DNA from 2 places in the Streptomyces sp. S186 genome. Region 2 is predicted to be linked to the other one. Evidence: riboswitches for the same ligand, from Rfam matches in the RefSeq annotation. Region 2 holds a riboswitch; the other holds the start of a gene.
What was found. Region 2 has a riboswitch for guanidine ahead of ACRAS8_RS22500 (DMT family transporter). Riboswitches for the same ligand answer to the same signal wherever they lie in the genome.
Positions count from the first base shown of each region.

Region 1: it holds a riboswitch for guanidine, as region 2 does, so the genes downstream of both, ACRAS8_RS08710 (ACT domain-containing protein) here and ACRAS8_RS22500 (DMT family transporter) in region 2, are expected to answer to the same signal.

Region 1 covers NZ_CP193932.1:2,032,790-2,038,020, forward strand. The annotation lists gene ACRAS8_RS08695 (DUF1648 domain-containing protein) at 1-538, opposite strand, end outside; gene ACRAS8_RS08700 (helix-turn-helix domain-containing protein) at 639-2,168, shown strand; gene ACRAS8_RS08705 (hypothetical protein) at 2,299-2,799, opposite strand; gene ACRAS8_RS08710 (ACT domain-containing protein) at 2,771-3,196, opposite strand; guanidine-III (ykkC-III) riboswitch at 3,512-3,582, opposite strand; gene ACRAS8_RS08715 (CU044_2847 family protein) at 4,463-4,783, opposite strand; gene ACRAS8_RS08720 (hypothetical protein) at 4,928-5,231, shown strand, end outside.
Region 2 covers NZ_CP193932.1:5,206,750-5,211,980, reverse strand. The annotation lists gene ACRAS8_RS22505 (transglycosylase domain-containing protein) at 1-1,029, shown strand, start outside; gene ACRAS8_RS22500 (DMT family transporter) at 1,064-1,384, opposite strand; guanidine-III (ykkC-III) riboswitch at 1,416-1,475, opposite strand; gene ACRAS8_RS22495 (GroES family chaperonin) at 1,547-1,849, opposite strand; gene ACRAS8_RS22490 (DUF3618 domain-containing protein) at 1,978-2,298, opposite strand; gene bcp (thioredoxin-dependent thiol peroxidase) at 2,553-3,020, shown strand; gene ACRAS8_RS22480 (sensor histidine kinase) at 3,064-4,344, opposite strand; gene ACRAS8_RS22475 (hypothetical protein) at 4,344-4,868, opposite strand.

The DNA of each region.
Region 1 (5,231 bases), 3.2 Mb from region 2:
CGGCCCGGACGCCGGCGGGCAGGTCGAGGCGGCCCGCGGTGCCCGTTCCGGTGCGGGGCGCCGGGGCGTCGGGGCCGGCCAGCAGCCAGCCCAGAACGCCGGCCACGGCGCCCGCTCCCAGCGTGACGGCGATCCCCCAGGCGGGGAGCCGTACCGCACCCGGCCCGGCGTCACCGGCGTTCCCGAGCAGGATCGCGGCCACCGGAGCGCCCAGGACGACGGCGGTGAACCAGCCCGTCCCGACCAGTACCCGCCCGCCCCACGCGGGCATCCGGCCCCGGACGAGCAGGCCGGTGCCGGCGCCGAGCACCAACAGGACCACCAGGCACTCCGCGAGGAACCCCTGCGGCGAGGAGTAGCCGTCGCCGTCGGGCCGGCCGTCGAGGCCGAAGTGGGTGGCGAGCCGGTCGGGCAGCCGGCCGGCGACGCACGTGTAGAGCACGCCGAGGGCGAGGGTGACGACGATGAACGGCGCGGCGGCGAGCCAGCTCCGCCGACGGGTGCCGGCGGATGGGGCGGATGCCCCGGATTGCTTCATGACGACCATGGCGACCTCCAGTTGTTCGCACAGTACTAGAACAACCCCGAGAGGACCTCGCAATCACGCATCAATCTCATATCTGAGATACGGTCACCCCATGGCAGACGACTACCTCGTACGCATCGGCAGGCTCATCCGTGACGCCAGGCAACACCGTGGCTGGACACAGACGCAGCTCGCCGAGGCGCTCGGCACCAGCCAGAGTGCGGTCAATCGCATCGAACGCGGCAACCAGAACATCAGCCTTGAGATGATCGCCCGCATCGGCGAAGCCCTGGACAGCGAAATCGTCTCGCTCGGATACGCCGGACCGATGCATCTGCGGGTCGTCGGCGGACGCCGGCTGTCCGGCAGCATCGACGTCAAGACGAGCAAGAACGCCTGCGTCGCGCTGCTGTGCGCGACGCTGCTCAACGCGGGCCGCACAACTCTGCGGCGGGTGGCCCGTATTGAGGAGGTCTACCGCATCCTGGAGGTGCTGGGCAGCATCGGCGTCCGCACCCGCTGGATCAACGACGGCAACGACCTGGAGATCGTGCCGCCGGCCCAACTCGACCTGGACGCCATGGACATGGAGGCGGCCCGCCGCACCCGCAGCGTCATCATGTTCCTCGGTCCGCTGCTGCACCGGATGGACCACTTCAAGCTGCCGTACGCGGGCGGCTGCGACCTCGGCACCCGGACCGTCACGCCCCATATGACGGCTTTGCGGCACTTCGGGCTGGAGGTCACCGCGACCGACGGCACCTACCTCGCCGAGGTCGACCGCACCGTCGCCCCCAAGCGCGCCATCGTCCTGACCGAACGCGGCGACACCGTCACCGAGAACGCGCTGCTGGCCGCCGCCCGGCACGACGGCGTCACGGTCATCCGCAACGCCTCCTCCAACTACATGGTCCAGGACCTCTGCTTCTTCCTGGAGGAGCTGGGCGTCCGGGTCGACGGCATCGGCACCACCACCCTCACCGTCCACGGCGTCGCCAAGATCGACCGTGATGTGGACTACGCGCCGTCCGAGGACCCGGTCGAGGCGATGAGCCTGCTGGCGGCGGCCGTCGTCACCGAGTCGGAACTGACGATCCGTCGGGTCCCGGTGGAGTTCCTGGAGATCGAGCTGGCCGTCCTGGAGGAGATGGGCCTCGACCACGAGCGCAGCACGGAGTACCGCGCCGACAACGGCCGTACCCGGCTCATCGACCTGACGGTCCGCCCCTCCAAGCTCCAGGCCCCGCTCGACAAGATCCACCCGATGCCCTTCCCGGGCCTCAACATCGACAATGTCCCGTTCTTCGCGGCCATCGCGGCCACCGCCCAGGGCCAGACCCTCATCCACGACTGGGTCTACGACAACCGCGCCATCTACCTCACCGACCTCACCCGCCTCGGCGCCCAGGTCAAACTCCTGGACCCGCACCGCGTCCTGGTCGACGGCCCCACCCGCTGGCGCTCCGCGGAAATGATGTGCCCCCCGGCACTCCGCCCCGCCGTCGTCGTCCTGCTGGCCATGATGGCCGCCGAGGGCACCTCGGTCCTGCGCAACGTCTACGTCATCAACCGCGGCTACGAGGACCTCGCCGAACGCCTCAACTCGATCGGCGCCCAGATCGAGATCTTCCGGGACATTTGATACGCGGATGCCGCCGCGTCCTGTGTGACCTGTGGTGAAGCGGGTCAGGAAAGGGGGCGGCGGCACCTATGGGACTTTGGGTGTGATCGCGTACGAGTGCCGCCGGCGCTGCCCTCTTCCAGCGGAGCGTTCACGCCCGCCGCGGCAAGAGCGGGCTTCCACACGTAGGAGTTGAAGTAGTTCCGGTTGATCGCCTTCCGCTCGCGTCCCGTCGCCAGGAGGCTCTAGGTCCTCGGCCGCCGGTGTTTGGCTTCCACCGCCGGTTTTTGGCTTCCACCGTCGTCTCGGCAGGAGTCGGGGCGTCCCACGGCAGCGTGACCGGCACCGGCGCGAACTGCTCCATGTGCTGGCGGATGGCCTGGGCCACACTGGACGGCAGCGGCACGTCCCGGACCTTGCGGCCCTTGGGAAGCGCGAAACGCAGCTTCGCCCGGACCTGCCGCCGGACGTGGAAGACCTCCTTGGCGAAGTCGATGTCCTCCAAGGCGAGCCCGAGTGCCTCGCGCTGTCGGAGCCCCAGGCTCGCGCCGATCACGACGAGGAGCTGGTAGCGGTCCGGGCCCGCGTGGCCCGTCAGCGAAACGGGCGCCAGCCCGCGTGACTCATCCGGCAGTCTCGCCGTGCCCAGCACACGACTCCCGCGCGAGGCCCTCAAGCAGCTGGACCGCCACGGCGGCGCTGTCGTACGGGACGAACAAGTGGTCGTGGTAGAAGCCGGCCACGACATTGCAGCTGATCCCCGCACGGGTCAGTACCGCGGATACGGCCGCCGTCAACCCGACGGCTTCCAGGGATGAATGCACCCGCAGTGTGATCCAGCCGGCCACGTAGTCGTATCCAAGCCCCAGCCTGTCAGCGTCCTGCCTGCGCAGAACGAGGGTGAGCCCCTCTTCCTCCGCGACCGTCACGACCGGGGCCACTCCGTCGGGAATCGCGCCGGCGGGGGTCGATACGAATACGTACTCACCGGGGTGAAGCTCCGGGCGCATACCGCTGAGCAACGCCGACAGTTGGGTTTCTCCAGCCAACTTCCTACTCCTTACGTGAAAAGCGACAGGCGAGAGAGAACGCGGGTGAGACTCACACACACTTGGATGCGGATACCAAGGAGACCGCGGACACGGCAGCCCAGACTCCCCCGAGGAGGAGGAACCCGAGGAACCCGAGGAGTACTGGTCCAGCGCAACAATCGCCAGTGTCGAGGAACCAGCCAGGTTGAGCGCCAGACAGGCGGTGGAGACCTGACTCAGTCGTCCTGCCTGCGCAGCGACGAAGGACCAGAGGACGAGCAGAGAGCCACAAAGCTCCGCAGGATTCCGAAACCACATTAACGACATTGGTGATGCGCGCCGTCTTTGCTCGGCCGGGTACGGCAGCGCTCTCGTCCGGGGCAGGCGCAGAATGGCACCGCCGCAAGCGACGCTCACACAACTCAATGTCGATGCCCATGGGGTGAACCGCACCCGGACTCAGCTGAACAAAACCCTGCCCACATGACTGAAAACAGGCACTAACCTTCTCATTTATCCGGTGCGCAGCCACCGCCAGTTGGAGGGAGCTCAGTTGCGTGAGGAGCCGAACCGCTGGCGCGCCGGCCTTCGGACGCTGGCTCCGCGCGTTGGGATGCGAGCCCTCGGCAAAACGGACCCGCCCCTCGGCGGCCAGACGATCGACCAACTGCTGAGCCTTCGCCCGCCGAGCACGCGCGACAGGCCGTTCGCTGTGCGACGCCGCACTGTCCTTTCGGCCCGTCGCTTCCCTCCGCGCTGCGCCTTTCACCGGCGCCGACGGCCTGACGGACACCACCTGAACGCCGTCGTCCGCGCACGCCGGAGCGTCTGATGACAACCATGCCGAAGGTAGAACCGGCCGGCCTCGGTGACCTCCACGTGGACACCCCCCACCGCTCTTGCTGACCGTCAGCAGGCCCCGGTAGCGCAGGGCATAGGCCGAGCGCCTCTCCCCCGGCGCCCAGGCTCCAGGTTCCTCGCCAGCCGCGAGCCGCTCCAGTCTGCGTAGGTCAGCGCAGCGCAGGCACTCAGCGTGGCAGGTCACGCGGCTCCCTGGTCTCTTCCCGTGGCCGCCACGCCTCCAGCACCACGCGCACCGCGACGCTGATCCGGGCGCGGAACCGTAGCCGGCCAACGGCACTGAAGACGCCGACCGCGCATTGCCCGCGGGCCCGGCTGGTTCCCCGGTCGGGCCCGTCATGTATCTCGAACGACTCGTGTGCGAAGTGACTGGGTAGCTGGACGAATTCGCGGGTCACCGGTGGCCATCGTGGTGGTCACCGGTCACGACTTGTTCCACGTCAGGCTGACTCTCAGCTGAGCCGAGGCTCCGGCCGCCGTGATGACCGCTCCTGCCTGGGCGTTCAGCTCGACGCCGAACTCCAGGACGAGGACGTCGGGCCGCTGCACGAAGTCCTCCACCTGTGCGCTCAGACCCCGGGCCACCGCCCGCACGGCCTGCATGACGGACTCGAACGTGCCCTCGGCCTTCTCGATCACCGTCGTCGACGCGCCCCGCGTGAGCACGGGGCTCGTCGCCTGCTCGTCGGAGACCCTGACGAGCACGGCGCTGCCGTCCTGTAGCGAGAACTGCATAATGGTCATAAACTATGGATTAGCATGAAATGTTGGATACCGTCATCTAGTTGATGGTTCTTCCAATTCCTGAGTACGCGTGCCGAAGGCGAGGGCAGAGTCGGTGGGCTTCGGCCGCACTGGTTGAGGCGTCCTGACGAAGGAGCGAAAGCGATGCCACTCGCCGCCAAAATTGTCCTCATCGTCATCGGCGTTCTCCTCCTGATCCTCGCCCTGATCGGCAGTGGCATCTCCCGGCGTCTGATGACCATCCCGAAAATGCATCGGGCGCCGCGTATCGTGCTGGCCGTTCTCGGCGTGTTGCTGCTGGCCGGCGGTATGTGGGGGCTGTGGACCGGGACGGCGAAGCACAGCCCGACCCTGGACGATCTCCGGGCTCACGTTCCCGCCGACGTCAAGTCCGCACTGAACTGCACGGAAGCCAGCGAAAGCCCCAAGAACGGGGTGGCGCTGGACT
Region 2 (5,231 bases):
TCCCCGATCACCCCCCGCACCGTCTACGACGGCACCGACAAGCGGATGACGATCAGTCACGGCCGACCCACCGGCTTCGCCCCCGCCAACGAGGACGACCGTTCCTACGGCCCGATCACCGTCACCGAGGCCACCGACAAGTCCGTCAACGCGGTCTACGCCCAGATGGGCATCGACGTCGGCCCGGGCACCGTCCGCAAGACCGCGGTCGCCCTCGGGGTCCCCGCCGACGCCCCCGGCCTCGCCGCCTCCCGGGGCGCCATCTCCCTGGGCACCGCGACACCCAGCGTGCTGGACATGACCGAGGTCTACGCGACCCTGGCGCGGCACGGCCGGAAGCTCCCGTACACCCTGGTCGACCGCGTCACCAAGGCCGGTGAGGAGATCGACCTGCCGCGGCGCGCGCAGACCACCGCCGTCGGGCGGGCCGCCGCCGACACCACCACCCACATCCTGCGCAGCGTCGTCGACGGCGGCACCGGCACCGCCGCCCAGGCCGCCGGGCGCCCGGCGGCCGGCAAGACCGGCACCGCGGAGCAGGACAAGGCCGCCTGGTTCGCCGGCTACACCCCCGACCTGGCCACCGTCGTGGCCGTGCTGGGCCAGCACCCGCAGACCGCGGCCCAGGAACCGCTCTACGGCGCGGCCGGCCTGGACCGCGTCAACGGCGGCGACTTCCCCGCCCGGATCTGGGCCGACTACACCGCGGCGGCGCTGGCCGACCGCCCCGTCCACGACTTCGACCTGCAACTCCAGGAGGGCGCCGAGCCGAGCCCGTCCGCCTCGCCGTCCGCCGACGAGTCGGCGTCCCCGAGCGACTCGGCGTCCCCGAGCGGCGGCCCGTCCGGCAGCCCCACCGCGAGCGGCACCGGGGCGCCGACCGGGACCGGCGCCCCCACCGGCACCGGCGAGCCGACCCTGCCCCCGACCCCCACCGACCTGCCCCCGACCACCGCACCCACCGAGGAGTTCCCGACCGTGGTCCCGCCCGAGGCCGACGACCTGGCCCAGCGGTGGGGCGGCGGCTAGCGGCGGGCGGTCGGAGGCGGCGGGCGCGGCGCCGTCAGTGGCCGGACGTGGCCTTCAGCCCGACCACCGCCACCAACAGCAGGCAGATGAAGAAGATCCGCGCGGCGGTGGCCGGTTCGCCGAGGACGAGCATGCCGACCACCGCCGCGCCGGCCGCGCCGATGCCGACCCAGACGCCGTAGGCAGTGCCGATCGGCAGCGTGCGGGCCGCGTAGGAGAGCAGCACCATGCTGGCGACGATGCCGGCGCCGGTGGCCACACTCGGCCACAGCCGGGTGAACCCGTCGGTGAACTTCATCCCGACCGACCAGCCGACCTCCAGCAGGCCGGCGACGAGCAGCAGGATCCATGCCATGACGGCACCTCCGTGAAAGGGCTTCAACAGGGGTGCGTCGTCTTGTCCTGACCCGGTACGGCGCGTCTCGTCGGGTTTCCCCGAGGCTAGCAAAGGGCTCCCCCGCCTGCGGTGACACGGATCACCGCCGACGGGGGAGCCCCCACAGCCACAGGAACGGCGCTACAGATACAGGCCGGTCGAGTCGTCGGCGCCCTCCAGGCGCTCCGCGGCCACCGCGTGCAGATCACGCTCGCGCATCAGCACGTACGCCACCCCGCGCACCTCGACCTCGGCCCGGTCCTCGGGGTCGTACAGCACCCGGTCGCCCACCTCGACGGTCCGTACGTTCTGCCCCACCGCGACCACCTCGGCCCAGGCCAGGCGGCGGCCGACCGCCGCGGTCGCGGGGATGACGATGCCGCCGGACGAACGGCGCTCGCCCTCGGGGATGTCCGTCCGGACCAGCACACGGTCGTGCAGCATCCGGATCGGCAGCTTGTCGTGGGTGTCCTTGGTGTTATTCGGGCTCACGGCATGACCGTACCTGCCCCGCGCCGGCGCACCTGCACCGCGGGCCGGATCCGGTGGGCCGGACGGGCCCCGGGGGCGCGCTACTTGCGCCGCTTCTTCGAACCCAGCGCCAGCAGACCGATCACGGCCACCCCGACCATGGCCACCGGAACGATCCGCTCCAGGCGCGGCGCCCCGTCCTCGGACACCAGCTGGCCGCGCACGTCCGAGACCAGGCGGTTGACGGCCACGTAGGCCCGCCCCGCCGTGCGGTCCACGGCCGCCGACGCCTTCGCCTTCGCGTCGCCCATGATCGTCTTCGGGTGCAGCCGGACGCCGATCTCGTCGAGCGTCACGGCGAGATCCTGCCGCCTGCGGACGATGTCCGCCTCGATCTGGGCAGGGGTCCTGGCTTCCGACACCGCGCCGCCTCCGTCATCTCGTGCCGATGCGTACGGGGGCCGGACGCGTACCGGGGCCGCCTCGTACGGAACCGGCCACTTCGATCATGTGCCGATTCGTGAAGGACAGTCTGTCAGCTCGCACCCGCGTACGCCCCACAGCACCCCCGTTTCGCGCCGCCGCGACGCCCCCGCCGCGCTCCGGGCGCCCCGCTGGCTAATGTCGGGGGCGTCCTACCATCCGCAGCACCACCGCAAGGAGACGGAGACCCACCATGAGTGAGCGACTCCAGCCCGGCGACACCGCGCCCGCCTTCACGCTCCCCGACGCCGACGGCAAGCAGGTCTCGCTCGCCGACCACAAGGGGCGCAAGGTCATCGTCTACTTCTACCCGGCGGCCCTGACCCCCGGCTGCACCAAGCAGGCCTGCGACTTCACCGACAACCTCGACCTCCTCGCCGGCCACGGCTACGACGTCATCGGCATCTCCCCCGACAAGCCGGAGAAGCTCGCAAAGTTCCGCGAGAAGGAAGACCTGAAGGTGACCCTGCTCGCCGACCCGGACAAGGAGGTGCTCACCGCCTACGGCGCCTTCGGCGAGAAGAAGCTCTACGGCAAGACCGTCACCGGCGTGATCCGCTCCACCGTCGTCGTCGACGAGGACGGCAAGGTCGAACGGGCCCTCTACAACGTCAAGGCCACCGGCCACGTTGCCAAGATCATCAAGGATCTGGGGCTGTAACACCGGCACCCCTGCCGGGCCGCGGCGGGCGGCGGCCGCACCGCTACGGTGCCGTCGCCGCCGCCTCCGGGACCGTCACCGTCGCCCGGTCCGGCAGCTCCAGCACCGCCTCGGCGCCGCCGCCCGCCGCGGCGCCGAACTCCAGCCGCGCCCCGAGCACCCCCGCCTGCCCCGCGGCGATCGTCAGCCCCAGCCCGTGCCCCGTACCGCGCTCCGGCGCCGCCGTACGGAACCGCCGGGGCCCCTCCGCACACAACTCCGCCGGATAGCCCGGCCCGTGGTCCCGCACCACGATCCGCGCCCCGGCCACCACCACCTCGATCGGCGGCTCCCCGTGCTTGGCCGCGTTCGCCAGCAGGTTCACCAGCACCCGCTCCACCCGCCGGCGGTCGGTCTCCACGATCCGCGGCTCGCCCTCGACCGTCACCGACACCGCCAGGTCGTCCACCCCGCGCTGCCGGGCCGCCCGCTGCACGATCCCCCGCACCAGCGACGGCAGTTCACAGGCGTCCAGATCGGCCCGCTCCACCCCCGCGTCCAGCCGCGACACCTCCAGCAGGTCCTCCACCAGACGCCGCATCGCCTGCGCCCGGTCCTGCACCAGCTCCACGGCCCGCGGCTCCGGCAGCAGCTCCGCCGCCGCCACCAGGCCCGCCACCGGCGTCCGCAGCTCATGCGCCACATCCGCGGTGAACTCCCGCTCCGCCTCCACCCGCGCCGCCAGCGACGTCGCCATGTGGTGCACACTGCGGCCCAGTTCGGCCACCTCGTCCCGGCCGTCACCGGCCAGCGCGTCCGCGTCCGGCGGCTCACCCGCCGCGATCCGCCGGGCCGCCGCCGCGCTCAGCCGCAGCCGCCGCGACAGCCGCTGCGCCACGAACCACGACACCACCGCCATCAGCAGGACCGTCCCGCACCCCGCGATCAGCAGCGCCCGGTCCAGCGCCACCTGCGCCGGATCGTTGTCCGGATACGCCGCCGACACCGACAGCGAACGCGTCGGCCGCTCCCCGTCCCCGCCGACCCCGGTCGCCGCCCACACCCGCGGATCGTCGCCACCGCTGACATACGTCCCCGAACGGTCATGGAAGACCGCCGCCCGCAGCGGCGACGGCAGCGTCGCGTCGTCCAGCTGCGCGCCCAGCGCCAGCGTCCCGTCCCGCTCGTAGATCTGCAGCGCCGAACTCAGCCGCTCGTCCTGATACGCCCGGGCCGACCTCTCCCGCTCGGCATCGGCGATGTGGTGCACGGCGAACCCGAGCACCACCACCGCAAGCGCCGTCATACCCGAAATGGCCAGGGCGATCCGGCCTCGAATGCCCATCACGCGAGGTTGTACATCTCCGTCGTGTCACCGAGCGGCGTCGAGCCTTCGTACGTCACCTCCAGGCCCGTGAAGGCCCGCGCCCCGTCGACCACCTTCGCGCCGTAGAGCCGGAACGTCGCCCGGTACCCGGCATCCGTGCCCACCCCGGCCGCCGTCTTCTCGACCTGCACCACGCCGTGCCCCTCGGCCTCGTCGGCGTCATAGCGCTCCCAGGTGATCCCGGTCGCCACCATCCCGGCATCCGCGCAGGTCAGCGTGATCACCCGGGGACGGATCTCGGGCTCCCCGATCCCGCAGTCCCGGACGCCCGGGAGACCGCCGGTCGGCCGCGCACCCGCCTTCACCTCGCCGTCGGACTTCACGTCCCGGACGGCCGAGGTCTTCGGCGCGGCATCCACCGCCGACGCGCGCTGCGACGCCTGGCTGAACCACACCCCGCCGGCCGCCAGCGCGGTCACCACGACAAAGGCCACCAGGGCGGCGCGCCCGCGCCTGAAGCGGGCCCCTTCGCGGTCGGTCATCACACACTCCTCCCGGGGCTCCCTCGCCCCGTCAACCCCACCAAGCAAACAACGACCGCCGCGGCGGCCCCACACCGGCCCCCGGAGCCCGCGCGCGGCACCGCCCGGCGGCTGCCACTTCCCTCACGTCCCGACGGTGAAAGGCCCCCTTCGACGGACCTGCGCCGGAAAAAGGGCTATTTCGCCACCGCCACTCTCCTCTCCCCCCGACACAGGCTGATTGCCCGAATGCTGCGATGACCACGCGGCTGTGTACCAGTCCTGTAACAAGCCACCCCCGTACGGCAACCCTCCACCCCTCCGACCTGCGCCGGACGGGCGGATTCCACGTGACATACCTCGCGAACACCCCCCACGGTGTTT